One region of the Pseudoclavibacter sp. RFBA6 genome, then DNA from elsewhere that is predicted to be linked to it. Evidence: riboswitches for the same ligand, from Rfam matches in the RefSeq annotation. Region 1 holds a riboswitch; the other holds the start of a gene.
The links. Region 1 has a riboswitch for thiamine pyrophosphate ahead of C5C17_RS14495 (YkoF family thiamine/hydroxymethylpyrimidine-binding protein). Riboswitches for the same ligand answer to the same signal wherever they lie in the genome.
Positions count from the first base shown of each region.

Region 1 (6,955 bases):
GAGCGGTGGGCCGTGCATCAGGAGGCTCGCGGCCGTCGCGTGCTCACCAAGGCGTCCGTGCCCTCGCACCTCGCCGCATCCACCGACTTCGGCAACGTGAGCGTGCGCGTGCCCGGCATCCACCCGGTCATCGCGATCAGCCCACCGGACGTCAGCCTCCACACGCGCGAGTTCGCCGAGTACGCGACGAGCGACGCCGCGAGCACCGCCATCGCCGACGCAAGCTCCGGCCTCGCGCTCGTCGCCGCCGACTTCCTCGCGGACCCCAACCTCCGTGCCGCGGCCCGCGCCGACTTCGACGCGGCTGGCGGCGCACTCGACGTCGAAGGATTCTTCTCTTGAGCACACCGGTCTCATCCCAGTCCATCTCCTCGCAACCCGTCGCAGCCACACCCGTCGTCTACGCGCTGCACGAGAACCCTGAGTGGTGGCCGCCGTTCCAGGCGGCGTTCGAGGCAGCGGGCGTTCCCGTCGTCGAATGGCGCCTGGTCGAGGGTGTCATCGACATCGACGCGCTCCCGCCGGAGGGCATCTTCTGGTCACGCATCAGCGCCTCCTCGCACACCAGGGATCACGCGCTCTCGAAGGACTACGCGCGCTCCGTCCTCAACTGGGTGGAGGCCGCGGGCCGGCGCACCGTCAACGGCCGCCGCGCCATCGAGCTCGAGGTGAGCAAGGTCGACCAGCTGACGCTCCTGCGCCGGGCCGGCATCGACACCCCGCGAACCCTCGCGGTCGTCGGCAGGCAGGGGCTGCGGGATGCGGCGCGCGACTTCCCGACCCCGTTCATCACGAAGCACAACCAGGGCGGCAAGGGCCTCGGCGTGCGCCGCTTCAACCACTTCGCCGACTTCGAGGCCTACCTCGACTCCCCCGAGTTCGAGGAGCCGCTCGACGGCATCACGCTCCTGCAGGAGTATCTGCGCCCCGCCGGAGGATTCATCACGCGCGTCGAGATCGTCGGCGGCGAGCACATCTACTCGATCGCGGCCGACACCATCCACGGCGGCTTCCAGCTGTGCCCAGCGGATGCGTGCGCGATCGACCCCGACACGGGTCGCCCGGTCGTTCCCCCTGGCGCGGAACTGGCACCCGAACCCGGCACGTCGATCTTCTCCCTGCGCCAGGGCGGCCACGACGACCTCGTCGAACGCCTCGTCGCGTTCACCAAGGACATCGGCTTGGAGATCGCCGGCATCGAGTTCATCGAGACCGAGGACGGCCGACAGGTGGTCTACGACATCAACACGAACACCAACTACAACGCCGATGTGGAGCGCGTCGCCGACGGCTCGGGGCCCGGGGCCATCGCGGCCTACCTGGGGCGCGTCCTGCGGGAGACATACCCGGACGTGTGAGCCCGGCCGCTCACGCTACGGCACGGCACGGCACGCGGAAAGGTGGCCGCCGGAGTTCATCTCCGGCGGCCACCTCTTCGTTGCTGGGCTTCTTCTGGATCAGACCGCGAACGCGCTCGGGGCCCGCGTTCCTCGCTCTGGCACGGGGATTCCGAGGTTGTCGCGCAGGGTCGTTCCCGTGTACTCCTCGCGCAGGGAGCCGCGCTCCTGCAGGATCGGCACGACCTGGTCGACGAACTCATCGATGCCGCCAGGCGTGAGGTGCGAGCCGATGACCAGCCCGTCAGAGCCGTCGTTCTGCACGAAGTCGTCGATCTCCTCAGCCACCTGGGCGGCGGTGCCGACGAAGCGCACACCGCCGAGCTCGTTGCGGGCGAACTCGCGGATGCTCCATCCGTTCTCCTGAGCCTTCTCGCGCCATCTGCGGACCGTGGCGAGGCGGTCGCCGTAGGTGAAGGCGCGGCCCTCGATGATGGGCGCGCTCTCCCCATCCGGATCGAAGTCGGGCAGGGGACCATCGAAGTCGATGTCCGAGAAGTCGCGGTTCCAGACCTGCTCGAGGCGGACCTGGATGGTGCGCGGGCTGAGCTGCTGCTCCGTCACCCAGCGAGCCTTCTCCTGCGCCTCCTGGTGGGTGTCGCCGAGCACGAAGCTCGACTGCGGCAGGATCTTCAGGTCGTCACGGTCGCGGCCGAAGCCCTCGACTCGAGCCTTGATGTCGGCGTAGAAGTCGCGTGCCTCCTCGAGGCGCGAGTATGGGGAGAAGATGACGTCGGCGTTGGCTGCCGCGAAGTCCCTGCCCTGCGGAGAGATGCCAGCCTGCACGATGATCGGCCTCCCTTGCGGGCTGCGGGGCACCGTGAAGCGCCCGCTGATGTCGAACTGGCTCGTCTCCACGCCGAACCGCCCCTCGTCGGCGGAGTCGAGGAACTGCCCGGTCTCCTTATCCGCGACGATCGCATCCGCCGACCAGGAGTCCCACAGCTCCCGGACGGTGCTGACGGTCTGCTCGGCCCGCTCGTAGCGCTCCGCGTGCGGCAGGAAGCCCCCGCGGCGGAAGTTCGCGCCCGTGAACGCGTCGAACGACGTCACGACGTTCCAGCCGGCACGTCCACCGGAGAGGTGGTCGAGGCTCGCGAACTGGCGAGCGAGCTCGTACGGCTCGTTGAAGGTGGCGTTGATGGTCCCGACGAGGCCGATGTGCTCGGTCACGGCCGCGATGGCGGCGAGGACCGGGATGGTGTCCGGCCGCCCCGAGATGTCGTGGTCGAAGATCTCGCCGAGCCGCGAGCGCAGCGCGAGGCCCTCGGCGAGGAAGAAGTAGTCGAACTTCCCGGCCTCGGCCTTCTTCGCCACGCGCTTGAACGTGGAGAACTCGATCTGGCTGCCCGCCTCCGGGTGCTCCCAGAGCGTGTGCTCGTTGACCCCGCCGACGTAGGCCGCGAGGATGATCTGCTTCTTCGTCATGGTGATCTCCTGATCCGGTTCGGGTCTAGATGGCGGCGTAGCGGTTGGGCACGGTGGTCTCGAGGCCGAGGAGGCCGCGCAGGGTGCGTTGCTCGTAGCTCTCCCGGAAGAGGCCCTTGCGCTGCAGGAGCGGGACGACGTCGGCGACGATGCGCGGCAGGTCGTCGGTCACGACGCCAGGGTGCAGGCGGAAGCCGTCGTAGCCGAGGCCGGCGAGCGTCTCGAAGTGCTCGACGAGCTCCTCGGCTGAGCCCGCGAACACCGCCGGTGGCTCTCCGAGCGCGCGCCCCTTCGCGTTGAGGCGGTTGAGGCGGGCGGACCCCGTCTCCTCCGGCCCGTCGAGGAACACGGCGAGGTCGACGAACACCGACAGCTCGCCGTCCCGCTCGACCTTCTTCTCTGCGGCCCGCACCTCGCTCAGGATGCGCACGGCCGAGGCGACGTCGGTCGGCGTCACGAAGAGCAGGTCGGCGCTGGCTGCCGCGAACTCGTACGGCACCTCCGCGTGGCCGAGCGCGGCGACAACCGGCTGCCCCTGCGGGGGCCGGGGCGTGATCGACGGTCCGCGCACGCTGAACCACTTGCCCTCGAACTCGATGCGGTGCACTTTCGCCGCGTCGAGGAACCGGTCGGTGGAGGCGTCGCGGATCTCGGCGTCATCCTCCCAGCTGTCCCAGAGCCTGCGCACGACCTCGACGAAGTCGTTGGCCTCCGCGAAGAGCTCGCCGACGAGCGGCGCATCCCGACGACCGAAGTGCGAGTGCTCCGCACCGGGCGAGACACGGGCCTGCCAGCCCGCGCGGCCCAGGCTCGTGTAGTCGAGGGTTGCGACGGCCTTCGAGACGTGGAAGGGCTCGGTGTGCGTCGTCGTGACAGTCGGGATGAGGCCGATGTGCTCCGTGACGGGCGAGACGCGGGAGGCGATGAGGAGCGCGTCCAGGCGACCCCTGACCTCGTCGGTCCGGTTGTCCTGGCGGAGGAACTCGCCGCTCTGGAGCGCGAGCGAGTCCTCGATGGTGACGAAATCGAGGAGGCCCTGCTCGGCGAGCTGCACGAGCCCCACCCAGTATTCGGGCGTGAAGAGCTCGTCTGGGCGAGCGCTCGGCTCCCGCCAGGCCGCCGGGTGGATGCCGGCGCCATCGAGTGCGACGCCGAGGTGGATTCGGTTGGGGTTCGTCATGGTGCGACGCTAGGCCGCGCCCCGAGTTCGGTCCACGGCGCCCGTCGCGGCCCGTTACGCGTCGAAACGCGGGGACATGTTCGTTGAGGGTCCTCGCACCCTTGTCGCGCATGCTGGGACGCATGGCTATCAAGGGCGTACTCGCGCAGATCACCGTGTCGGACCTGGCTCAGGCTACGGAATATTACGGCAGGCTCTTCGGACGGGGTCCTGACGAGAATCCGATGCCGGGCCTCCTGGAGTGGCACTTCACAAGCGAGGCCGGCCTCCAGCTGTGGGCCGACTCGAGTCGCTCTGGAAAATCCACCGTGGTCTTCAACGATGACGACCTCGAGAGTGTCGCCAGGCGGCTCGACGCGGCGAAGATCGAGCACGGCGGGATCGAAGACGCGATTCACTTCCAGATCCTCCAGGTGCTCGACCCGGAGGGCAATCACGTCGTCTTCACGGGCGCCTCGAGCTAGCCGCGCGCACCGTCGGGGCTACAGTGTGGCCGTGCACGGGAGCCCGATGAGTCGGGCTGAGAGGGAGTACTCGAACTCCGACCGTTGAACCTGATCTGGGTAATGCCAGCGAAGGGAGTCGACTCACCCGTGCCGTCACGCTCCGACGGAAGGCACGCACATGGAATCCATCACTCGAGACCCACTCGCATTCGGGGTGGGGGCGAGGGTCACCCTCTCGGTCATGTCCGACCGCTACGTCGAGGTGATCCTCGCTGCGGTGCACGCCGCCGATTCCACGGGGCTGATCCTCGAGACGGGTGACGTCAGCACGTACGCGGGCGGCGACGAGCAGGCGCTGTTGCGCTGGCTCACCGACCTCACGCAGCACGTGGCGGCGACCGGACTGCACGCCTCCGTCCAGGTGCTGCTCTCTCGCGGCTGCCCGGGTGAGGCGATCTGCGAGCTGCCGGGCGGGGCGGGCCCTCGGCGGGTGGATGCGCCCCGCGGTCGCCACACTGGGAGCTTCGCGAGCGCAGAATGGGCGCTCTACCCGCTCGAGGACGTCGGATCGGACGAGCGGACGCCCGACCACATGCGGGAGATCTACGCCGCCATCGAGACGGCGAAGGCGAGCGGCACCTTCGTGGCGTCCGAGCATTTCGTCACGAAGCTCAGCGGGGACCTCGGCCGGGTCCTGGAGACCGTCGTCGCGGCCTGGGCTGGGGTCGGCGCGCACGTGCAGCACGTCACGAGTCACCTCACGGTCTCGCTCAACAGCCCAAGCCACGCGGCGGGCGCGGAGACGGGAGCGCACGCATGAGCCTCAAGCTGCGCGACATCGTGCTCATGGTCGTGCTCGGCACGGTCTTCGGCTTCCTCTACTGGGCGCTGGTGCAGGCCTGGACGGCGCTCTCGATCGCGATGGGGCCTGCGGGCGACCTCGCCCAGCACTTCCTCTTCGGCGGCTGGCTGCTGGTCGCGCCCATCGCGATCGCCATCATCCGGCGGCCGTTCGTCGGCGTGATCGCTGAAGTGCTCGCCTCGGTCATCGAGGTCGTGTTCCTCGGCTCGGCGGTCGGCCCGCTGCTGTTCGTCGCGGCCGCGCTGCAGGGCATCGGCAGCGAGCTGCCGTTCGCGATCGGCCGGTACAAGAAGTACGGCTGGCTGCGGTACGCCATCTCCGGGGCGCTCGGTGCTGGCCTCGTGTTCTTCTACTCGGCGTTCCGCTCAGGCTGGTACGGGCAGGAGATCCTCTTCCTGCGCTTCGGCATCCAGCTCGCGTCCGGCATCATCCTCGGCGGGCTCCTCGCGAAGCTCCTCGTCGACTCGCTCGTGCGCACGGGCGTGCTCGACAACTTCGCGATCGTGCAGGACACGAAGCCCGTGGCCGTGCGCCGTGCGGCCTGACGCCTCGCCCACGGAGAGCTCCGGACTCGATATCGAGGCACACGACTTCGAGGTGATCCACTCCTCGGGCGACGGGCTCGGGCCGGTGGACCTGCGGGTCGCGCCGGGTGAGCACGTGCTGGTCATCGGGCCGTCCGGTTCCGGGAAGTCGACGCTGCTGCAGGCGCTGAGCGGGGTCATCCCCCACGCCGTGCCAGCCCAGGTGAGCGGGACCATGCGCGTCTGCGGCCTGGACACGCAGGAGCACGACGTGCCGAGGATCTCGCGGAACCTGTCCGTCGTGGCGCAGAACCCGGCCTCGTCGGTGTGCCTCCCCGACGTGGCTGACGAGGTCGCCTTCCCGCTCGAGAACCATGCGTGGCCGCGGCCGTCGATCGGGCCTGCCGTGAAGGCGGCGCTCGAGCTCGTCGGAGCCACCTCGCTGGCCGGCCGGCGGTCGGCGACGCTCTCCGGCGGGGAGACGCAGCGGGTGGCGCTCGCCGCGGCCGTCGTCACCCGGCCCAGGGTGCTCGTGCTCGACGAACCCACGTCCATGCTCGACCCGGAGGGCATCGCATCCGTCCGCCGAGCCATCGACGCCGCGTCCGCGCAGGCATCGACGGTCGTGCTCGTCGAGCACCGCCTCGACGAGTTCGCGGGGGCTCGCGGCATCGCGGGTCTGCCCGCTCGCACGGTGGTCGTCGGCCGCGGCGGGGTCATCGCCCACGACGGAGCCACTGCCCAGGTGCTGCTCGACAACGCGGCCGAACTCCAGGAGTCCGGATGCTGGCTGCCGCTCGAAGCTGAGCTCACCGCCACGACAGGGCTGAGCGGCGGTCTCCGGAACAGGGCCGTGGCCGGAGCGGTAGCCACGCTCGGGGAAGGCGCACCACCCCCGACCACCACGCCCCCAGGATCGAGCGCGGCCTGCGGTCCTTCCCTGCGCGTGGAGTCGCTCGACGTCGTCGCAGGAGGGGCGCCGAGGCGGAGGCGCACTGCTGCCGCGGCCGCAGCTGGGAGCGGCGCCGTGCTCCGCGACGTGAGCTTCGAACTCCGCGCGGGCGAGGTCGTGGCGCTCCTCGGGCGCAACGGATGCGGCAAATCGAGCCTGCTGCGCA
Region 1 is NZ_PSUA01000013.1:209,731-216,685, forward strand. It holds gene C5C17_RS14470 (M20 family metallopeptidase) at 1-342, shown strand, start outside; gene C5C17_RS14475 (RimK family alpha-L-glutamate ligase) at 339-1,358, shown strand; gene C5C17_RS14480 (NtaA/DmoA family FMN-dependent monooxygenase) at 1,458-2,825, opposite strand; gene C5C17_RS14485 (LLM class flavin-dependent oxidoreductase) at 2,851-4,005, opposite strand; gene C5C17_RS14490 (VOC family protein) at 4,128-4,469, shown strand; TPP riboswitch at 4,495-4,602, shown strand; gene C5C17_RS14495 (YkoF family thiamine/hydroxymethylpyrimidine-binding protein) at 4,630-5,271, shown strand; gene C5C17_RS14500 (ECF transporter S component) at 5,268-5,858, shown strand; gene C5C17_RS14505 (ABC transporter ATP-binding protein) at 5,848-6,955, shown strand, end outside.

Region 2 (6,955 bases), on a different contig from region 1:
GCGCCTGCGTCGCTCGCACCTCGCCCTCCACGGGCGTGAGCAGTCCGGCGAGCGTGAGCGCGAGCGTCGTCTTCCCCGCCCCATTGGGGCCCAGCACAACCGTCGACTCCCCCGCGCGCAGGGTCGCCGACAACTGCGTGTGCAGGGCATGGTCAGCCCGACCGAAGCCGAGCCCGTCGGCGATCAGCAGCTCCTCCCCAGGCGAGAGAAGGGCACGCGGCACGTGCGGTTCGTGGCCGCCGATCCACACGCCGGCGGCGAGCAGCGACTCGCGGTGCTGCTCGAGGACCAGGTCAGGGGTACCGTCGGCGAGGAGATGCTGCTCGCCCCCGAGCACGACGACCCGGTCGACGCTCGAGCGCCACACGTCCACCCGGTGCTCGATGACGATGAGCGTCGCGCCGGACGCCTCCGCGGCGCGGACCACCGCCTCGCGCACCTCGTCCACGCCGGCCGGGTCGAGGTTCGCGGTCGGCTCGTCCAGCAGGATGAGGTCGGGGCGCATGGCGAGGACCCCCGCGATCGCGAGCCGCTGACGCTCGCCGCCGGACAGCTGAGCCGTCGACCGATCGAGGGGCATCCGCAGCCCGACGGCATCGAGCGCCTCGCGCACCCGCGCCCACGTCTCCGCCCGTGGGACGCCGAGGTTCTCGCAGCCGAACGCGACGTCGTCGCCGATACGGGCGAGCACCGTGTTCGCCTGCGGGTCCTGCAGGACAAGACCGACCGTGCCGCGTGCATCGCTCGGGTGCTTGCCATCGACAAGCAGTGAGCCGAGCTCCTGCCCGTCATCCTCGTGATCGCCGAGCACCCCCGCCAGGGCGGCCAGGAGCGTGGACTTGCCAGCCCCCGACGGCCCAAGCAGCAGCACAGCCTCGCCGGGCTCGATCGTCAGGTCGAGCTCGGCGACGGCCAGCTTCGCCCGGTCGGCGTGGCGCCAGCCCCACCCCCTCGCCTCGACTCTCGCGCCCACGAGCGCTAGCCGATTCGCTTCGAGCTTCTACCCGCACCGAAGCGGTTCAGTGCACCGGTCGCCGCGAGCGCGCGCGTCAGGAGCCAACCGACGACGCCAGCGAGCACGGCACCCGAGAGGACGATCGAGACGAGGTAGATGGTGAGGAACTCCGGACCCTTCTCGATGTTCGCGCTGAGAAAGAGTTCGAGCGTCCACGCCGCGACCGCAGCCCCAGCCCCTGCCAGCATCGCGACGCCGAGGCCGAAGCGCTTGTAGAAGAACAGCAGGAAGATGAGCTCGGCGCCGAGACCCTGCGCGATACCCGAGTACACGGTCTCGATCGACCACTGGCTGCCGAGCAGCATCGAGACGCTCGCCGCGAGCACCTCGACGAAGAGCGCAGCGCCGGGCTTGCGAATGATCAGCCCGCCCAGCACTCCGCCGAGCAGCCAGATACCGACGGCGATACCGCCGACACCCGGCGTGAACGCATCCATGACCGTGAACCACGCGTAGCCCACGCTGTTCCAGACGATGAAGATGAGCCCCGTCGCGACGCCGAGAACGGCCGCCGTGACGATGTCGATGACCCGCCAGCGGAAGCGGCTCTTCGGCGACCTCGCCTGAGCCGGCCCCTGCGTCGAGGAGGTTCGAGATGGAGTTGAAGAAGTTGTCATGCGGTGTGCCCTTTCGAGTGAAAGTGCACGGGCGCAGAACCTGGGGTGGCTCTGCTCGGAGATGTGCCTCCCTGCGCTGGCATTACCCAGATCAGGTTTGACGGTCGAAGGCTTGTGCCTTCCTCTCAGCCCGGACTACCGGACTCCCGTGAACACCTCGAGTATAGGCCGAACCGCGCCCCGAGCTACTTCTTGAGCGCCTTGATGAGACGCGGAAGCGCGTGCCCGACCGTCCACACCAGTGGAATCGAGACGACGAGCAGCGTGATGATGTTCGGGCGGAAGCTCGTGCCGAACTCGTCATCGACGTACGCGCCGACGGGGACCGCCATGCCGCCACCGCCACCGCCGGACGAGTTCTCCTGTCCCTCCTCGTTGCTCTCGCCGCCGCCGTAGCCGTACGAGACGAGGGCGACGGGAAGGATGGTGGCCTTGCCAAGCTCCACCTTCTCGCCGTAGGCGAGCGTGACGCCGAGCTTCTTGACGGAATCGGTGAGGTTCTGCGTGAGGTTCGTCATGCGGCCAGCGTAGGTCGTCGACATGCCTGCCAACCAGGAGAACTCCTGTGTGCTGGCGGGCGAGAGCGCTCCCACCCTTTGGTAGCTTTAGTGCCTGCATCCACACGCGATGTTCTTCGGCGAAGCAAGATGAAGCAATAGGAGCGTGCATGAAAACGTGGCCCGGAAATGCCTACCCCCTCGGAGCGACGTTCGACGGAAGTGGCACGAACTTCGCGATCTTCAGCGAAGCCGCCCACAAGGTCGAGCTCTGCCTCTTCGACGACGACGGCAACGAGGAGCGAGTGAGGCTCCACGAGCGGGACGCGCACGTCTGGCACGCCTACCTGCCCCACGTCCAGCCGGGCCAGCAGTACGGCTACCGCATGCACGGCGACTACGACCCCGCGAGCGGCAGCCGCTGCAACCCCGCGAAGCTCCTCCTCGACCCCTACGCGAAGGCCACGACCGGAGACATCGACTGGGACCAGTCGCTGTTCAGCTACAACTTCGGTGACCCCGACTCGTTCAACGACCTCGACTCCGCGCCCCACATGATGAAGGGCGTCGTCATCAACCCCTACTTCGACTGGGCTGGCGACCGGAAGCCGGGCATCCCCTACAACGAGTCCCTCATCTACGAAGCCCACGTGAAGGGCCTCACCCAGCTGCACCCGGATGTGCCCGAGGAGATCCGGGGCACATACGCCGGCATCGCGCACCCCGCGATCGTCGAGCACCTCAAGCGGCTCGGCGTCACCGCCATCGAGCTGATGCCCGTGCACCAGTTCGTGCAGGACAGCACCCTCATCGAGAAGGGCCTCCGCAACTACTGGGGCTACAACACCATCTCGTTCCTCGCCCCGCACGCCGACTACGCCTCCCAGGGGACGGCAGGGCAGCAGGTGCAGGAATTCAAGTCCATGGTGCGCACCCTGCACGCCAACGGCATCGAGGTCATCCTCGACGTGGTCTACAACCACACGGCAGAGGGCAACCACCTCGGCCCGACGCTCAGCTTCCGCGGCATCGACAACGCCGCCTACTACCGCCTCGAAGAAGACGACAAGCGGTACTACACGGACTACACGGGCACCGGCAACTCGCTCAACATGCGCCACCCGCACTCGCTGCAGCTCATCATGGACTCGCTGCGCTACTGGGTCACCGAGATGCACGTCGACGGCTTCCGCTTCGACCTCGCCTCCACCCTCGCCCGCGAACTCCACGACGTGGACAAGCTCTCCACCTTCTTCGACCTCGTGCAGCAGGACCCGGTGGTCTCGCAGGTGAAGCTCATCGCCGAGCCGTGGGACGTCGGCCCCGGTGGCTACCAGGTCGGCAACTTCCCGCCGCAGTGGACGGAGTGGAACGGCAAGTACCGCGACACCGTGCGCGACTTCTGGCGCGGCGAGCCCTCCACGCTCGGTGAGTTCGCGAGCCGCATCACGGGCTCCGCGGACCTCTACGAGCACTCCGGACGGCGCCCGTTCGCATCCATCAACTTCGTCACGGCGCACGACGGCTTCACACTGCGCGACCTCGTCTCCTACAACGAGAAGCACAACGACGCCAACGGCGAGGACGGGAACGACGGCGAGAGCCACAACCGCTCGTACAACCTCGGCGTCGAAGGCCCGACGGACGACCCCGAGATCAACGCCATGCGCGCGCGCCAACAGCGCAACATCATCGCGACGATGCTGCTCAGCCAGGGTGTCCCGATGCTCCTCCACGGTGACGAGCTGGGCCGCACCCAGCTCGGCAACAACAACACGTACGCACAGGACAGCGAGCTCAGCTGGGTGCACTGGGAGAACGCAGACGAGCCCCTCGTCGAGTTCACGCGGGCCGTCGCCCAGCTGCGCGCCGACCACCCCACGTTCCGACGCCGCCGGTTCTTCAACGGCCGCGTCGAGAAGCGCGCCGAGGGCTCGGCACTGCCCGACATCGTGTGGCTCTCCACCGACGGCACGCAGATGGCCTCCGAAGACTGGAACGCCGAGTTCGTGAAGTCGATGGGCATGTTCCTGAACGGCAACGCCATCGCCGGCCGCGACGAGCGCGGCGAGGAGATCACCGATGTGAGCTTCATGGTCTACTTCAACGCCAGCGAGACCGTCGTCGAGGCGACGATCCCGAGCGTCGAGATCACCTCGCACTGGGACATCGTCATCGACACGTCCGGCATGCACACCGACCTCGAGGGCATCGAGCCGGGCGCGACCATCCCCCTCGAACCGCGCTCGCTGGTCGTGCTACGAGAGGCTGAGCTCAAGGAGAAGCCGGACCACTCCGTCGCCGCCTCGGTCGCCGCGATGACGACGCCCATCCCGATCATCACGCGGCCACCGCTCGGCAGCTGACGCCGCCCGCCCCCTCTCAGTAGCACCCGCCGTGACGGAGACCATGATGCGCATCCCATCCAGCACCTACCGCTTCCAGCTGACGTCGGAGTTCGACCTCGACGTGGCCGCCGAGCAGCTCCCCTACCTGGAGCGGCTCGGCGTCGGGTGGGTGTACCTCTCCCCCATCCTGCAGGCCGCGCCCGGCAGCACCCACGGCTACGACGTCGTCGACCCCTCGAAGGTGGACGACGAGCGGGGCGGGCGGGAAGCGCTCGAGCGCTTCTCCGCGAAGGCGCGCGAGCTGGGCCTCGGTGTGCTCGTCGACATCGTCCCGAACCACATGGGGGTCGACACGCCGCGAGACAACCCGTGGTGGTGGGACGTGCTCGCCCACGGCCGGGATGCGGCCCACGCCGAGTCGTTCGACATCGACTGGGAGGCCGGTGACGGCAAGCTGCTCATCCCAACCGTCGGCGATGACGACATGCCGCGCGAGCGCGGCGACGCGATCGCCAACGTCACCGTCGACCGCGAGGCAGGCGTGCTGCGGTACCACTCGACCGAGTACCCACTCGCCGAGGGCTCTGCGCCCGAAGGCGCGTCGGTTCGCGAGGTGCTCGACAACCAGCACTACCAGCTCATCCACTGGCGCCAGGGTGACAGCCGCCTCAACTACCGTCGCTTCTTCACCATCACCTCGCTCGCGGGCATCCGCGTCGAGGACGACGAGGTCTTCGAGGAGGCGCACGCCGAGATCCTCGACTGGATGCGGCACCGCCTCGTCGACGGCCTCCGCATCGACCACCCGGACGGGCTGCGCGACCCCGGCGGCTACCTTCGACACCTCGCCGATCGGACGCGCGGCGCGTACGTGCTCGTCGAGAAGATCCTGGAAGGCGACGAGTCGCTGCCCGCAGACTGGCGCACGGCCGGCACCACCGGCTACGACGCGCTCGGCCAGATCGACCGGGTGCTCGTGGATGCGGACTCCGAGGAGTTCCTCGACGAGCTCGCCGGAGTCGACGGCACCCCCGTCGACTGGGAACAGCTGATCCACGAGGCGAAGCGCGCCGTCGCGGACGTCTCGCTCAACGCCGAGATCCGCCGGATCGCGCGCGAACTGCGGTCGACGGGCCTCGAGGACGATCTCATCGAGGACTCGGTCGCCGAGATCGCCGCGCACTTCAGCGTGTACCGGAGCTACCTGCCCACCGGCTCCAACCACCTCGCCGACGCGGCAGATGCGGCGAAGGAGCAGCGACCCGACCTCGCCGCGTCGATCGCACGCATCCTGCCGTTCCTCGAAGCCCCTGAAGCTGAAGCCGCGCTGCGGCTGCAGCAGACGACCGGCATGATCATGGCGAAGGCCGTCGAGGACCGCTCGTTCTACCGGTACGCGCGCCTCACCTCGCTCAACGAGGTCGGCGGCGACCCCAACGTCTTCTCGATCACGCCCGAGCGGTTCCACGAGCTGCAGACCGCCCGCGCCCGCGACTGGCCGGACGCCATGACCACGCTGTCGACCCACGACACGAAGCGCGGCGAGGACACGAGAGCCCGCATCACGGCGCTCAGCGAGGTCGCGGAGTTCTGGGCCGAGAGCGTCGCCGAGCTGCAGAACGTAGCCCCCATCGATGACAACGCCTTCGCCCAGTTGACCTGGCAGGCGATCATCGGAGCCTGGCCGGCGTCCCGCGAGCGCCTCAACGCCTACCTCGAGAAGGCTGCCCGCGAGGCCGACCTGCACACGAGCTGGACCAACCCGAACGAGACCTTCGAGGAGCAGCTGAGCTCGGCTGTCGACGCGGTCTTCGACAATCCCGTCGCGTCGAACATCGTGCAGAACGTCGTCGCCGAGACGCAGGCGGCCGGCTGGTCCAACTCGCTCACCGCCAAGGTCGTGCAGCTCACGATGCCGGGCGTCCCCGACGTCTACCAGGGCACCGAGCTGTGGACCCGCACACTCGTCGACCCCGACAACCGGCAGAGCGTCGACTACTCGTCGCGCACCGCGGCGCTCGACGCGATCCTCCACGGCGCCGTCCCCGAGATCGACGACTCCGGCGCCGCCAAGCTGCTCGTCACGGCAGCCTGCCTTCGCCTGCGTCGCAGCCGCCCCGAGCTCTTCACCGAGTACGAGGGCATCACGGCCAACGGCCCGGCCGCCGAGCACGCCCTCGCCTTCTCGCGAGGCGGCGCGATCACCATCGGAACGCGCCTGCCCATCGGGCTCGAGCAGGGCGGCGGCTGGATCGGCACCACCATCCCCCTCCCCGAAGGCGAGTGGATCGACCAGCTCACCGCCGCCGTCTACACGGGCGGCAAGGACGTGCCACTCGCGGCGATCCTGCAGCAGTACCCCGTGGCCCTCCTCGCCAAGTCCTGACCAGCACCCGAATCCACCCTCGCCTGTCACCAAGGAGTTCACCGTGCGCGATTCCCGCTTCGACGTCTGGGCACCACACGCCGAGACGCTGA
Region 2 is NZ_PSUA01000011.1:228,598-235,552, forward strand. It holds gene C5C17_RS09585 (ABC transporter ATP-binding protein) at 1-973, opposite strand, end outside; gene C5C17_RS09590 (ECF transporter S component) at 979-1,632, opposite strand; TPP riboswitch at 1,684-1,793, opposite strand; gene C5C17_RS09595 (spore germination protein GerW family protein) at 1,818-2,150, opposite strand; gene glgX (glycogen debranching protein GlgX) at 2,300-4,495, shown strand; gene treY (malto-oligosyltrehalose synthase) at 4,527-6,863, shown strand; gene treZ (malto-oligosyltrehalose trehalohydrolase) at 6,907-6,955, shown strand, end outside.
Region 2: another riboswitch for thiamine pyrophosphate. It lies ahead of C5C17_RS09590 (ECF transporter S component); the one in region 1 lies ahead of C5C17_RS14495 (YkoF family thiamine/hydroxymethylpyrimidine-binding protein).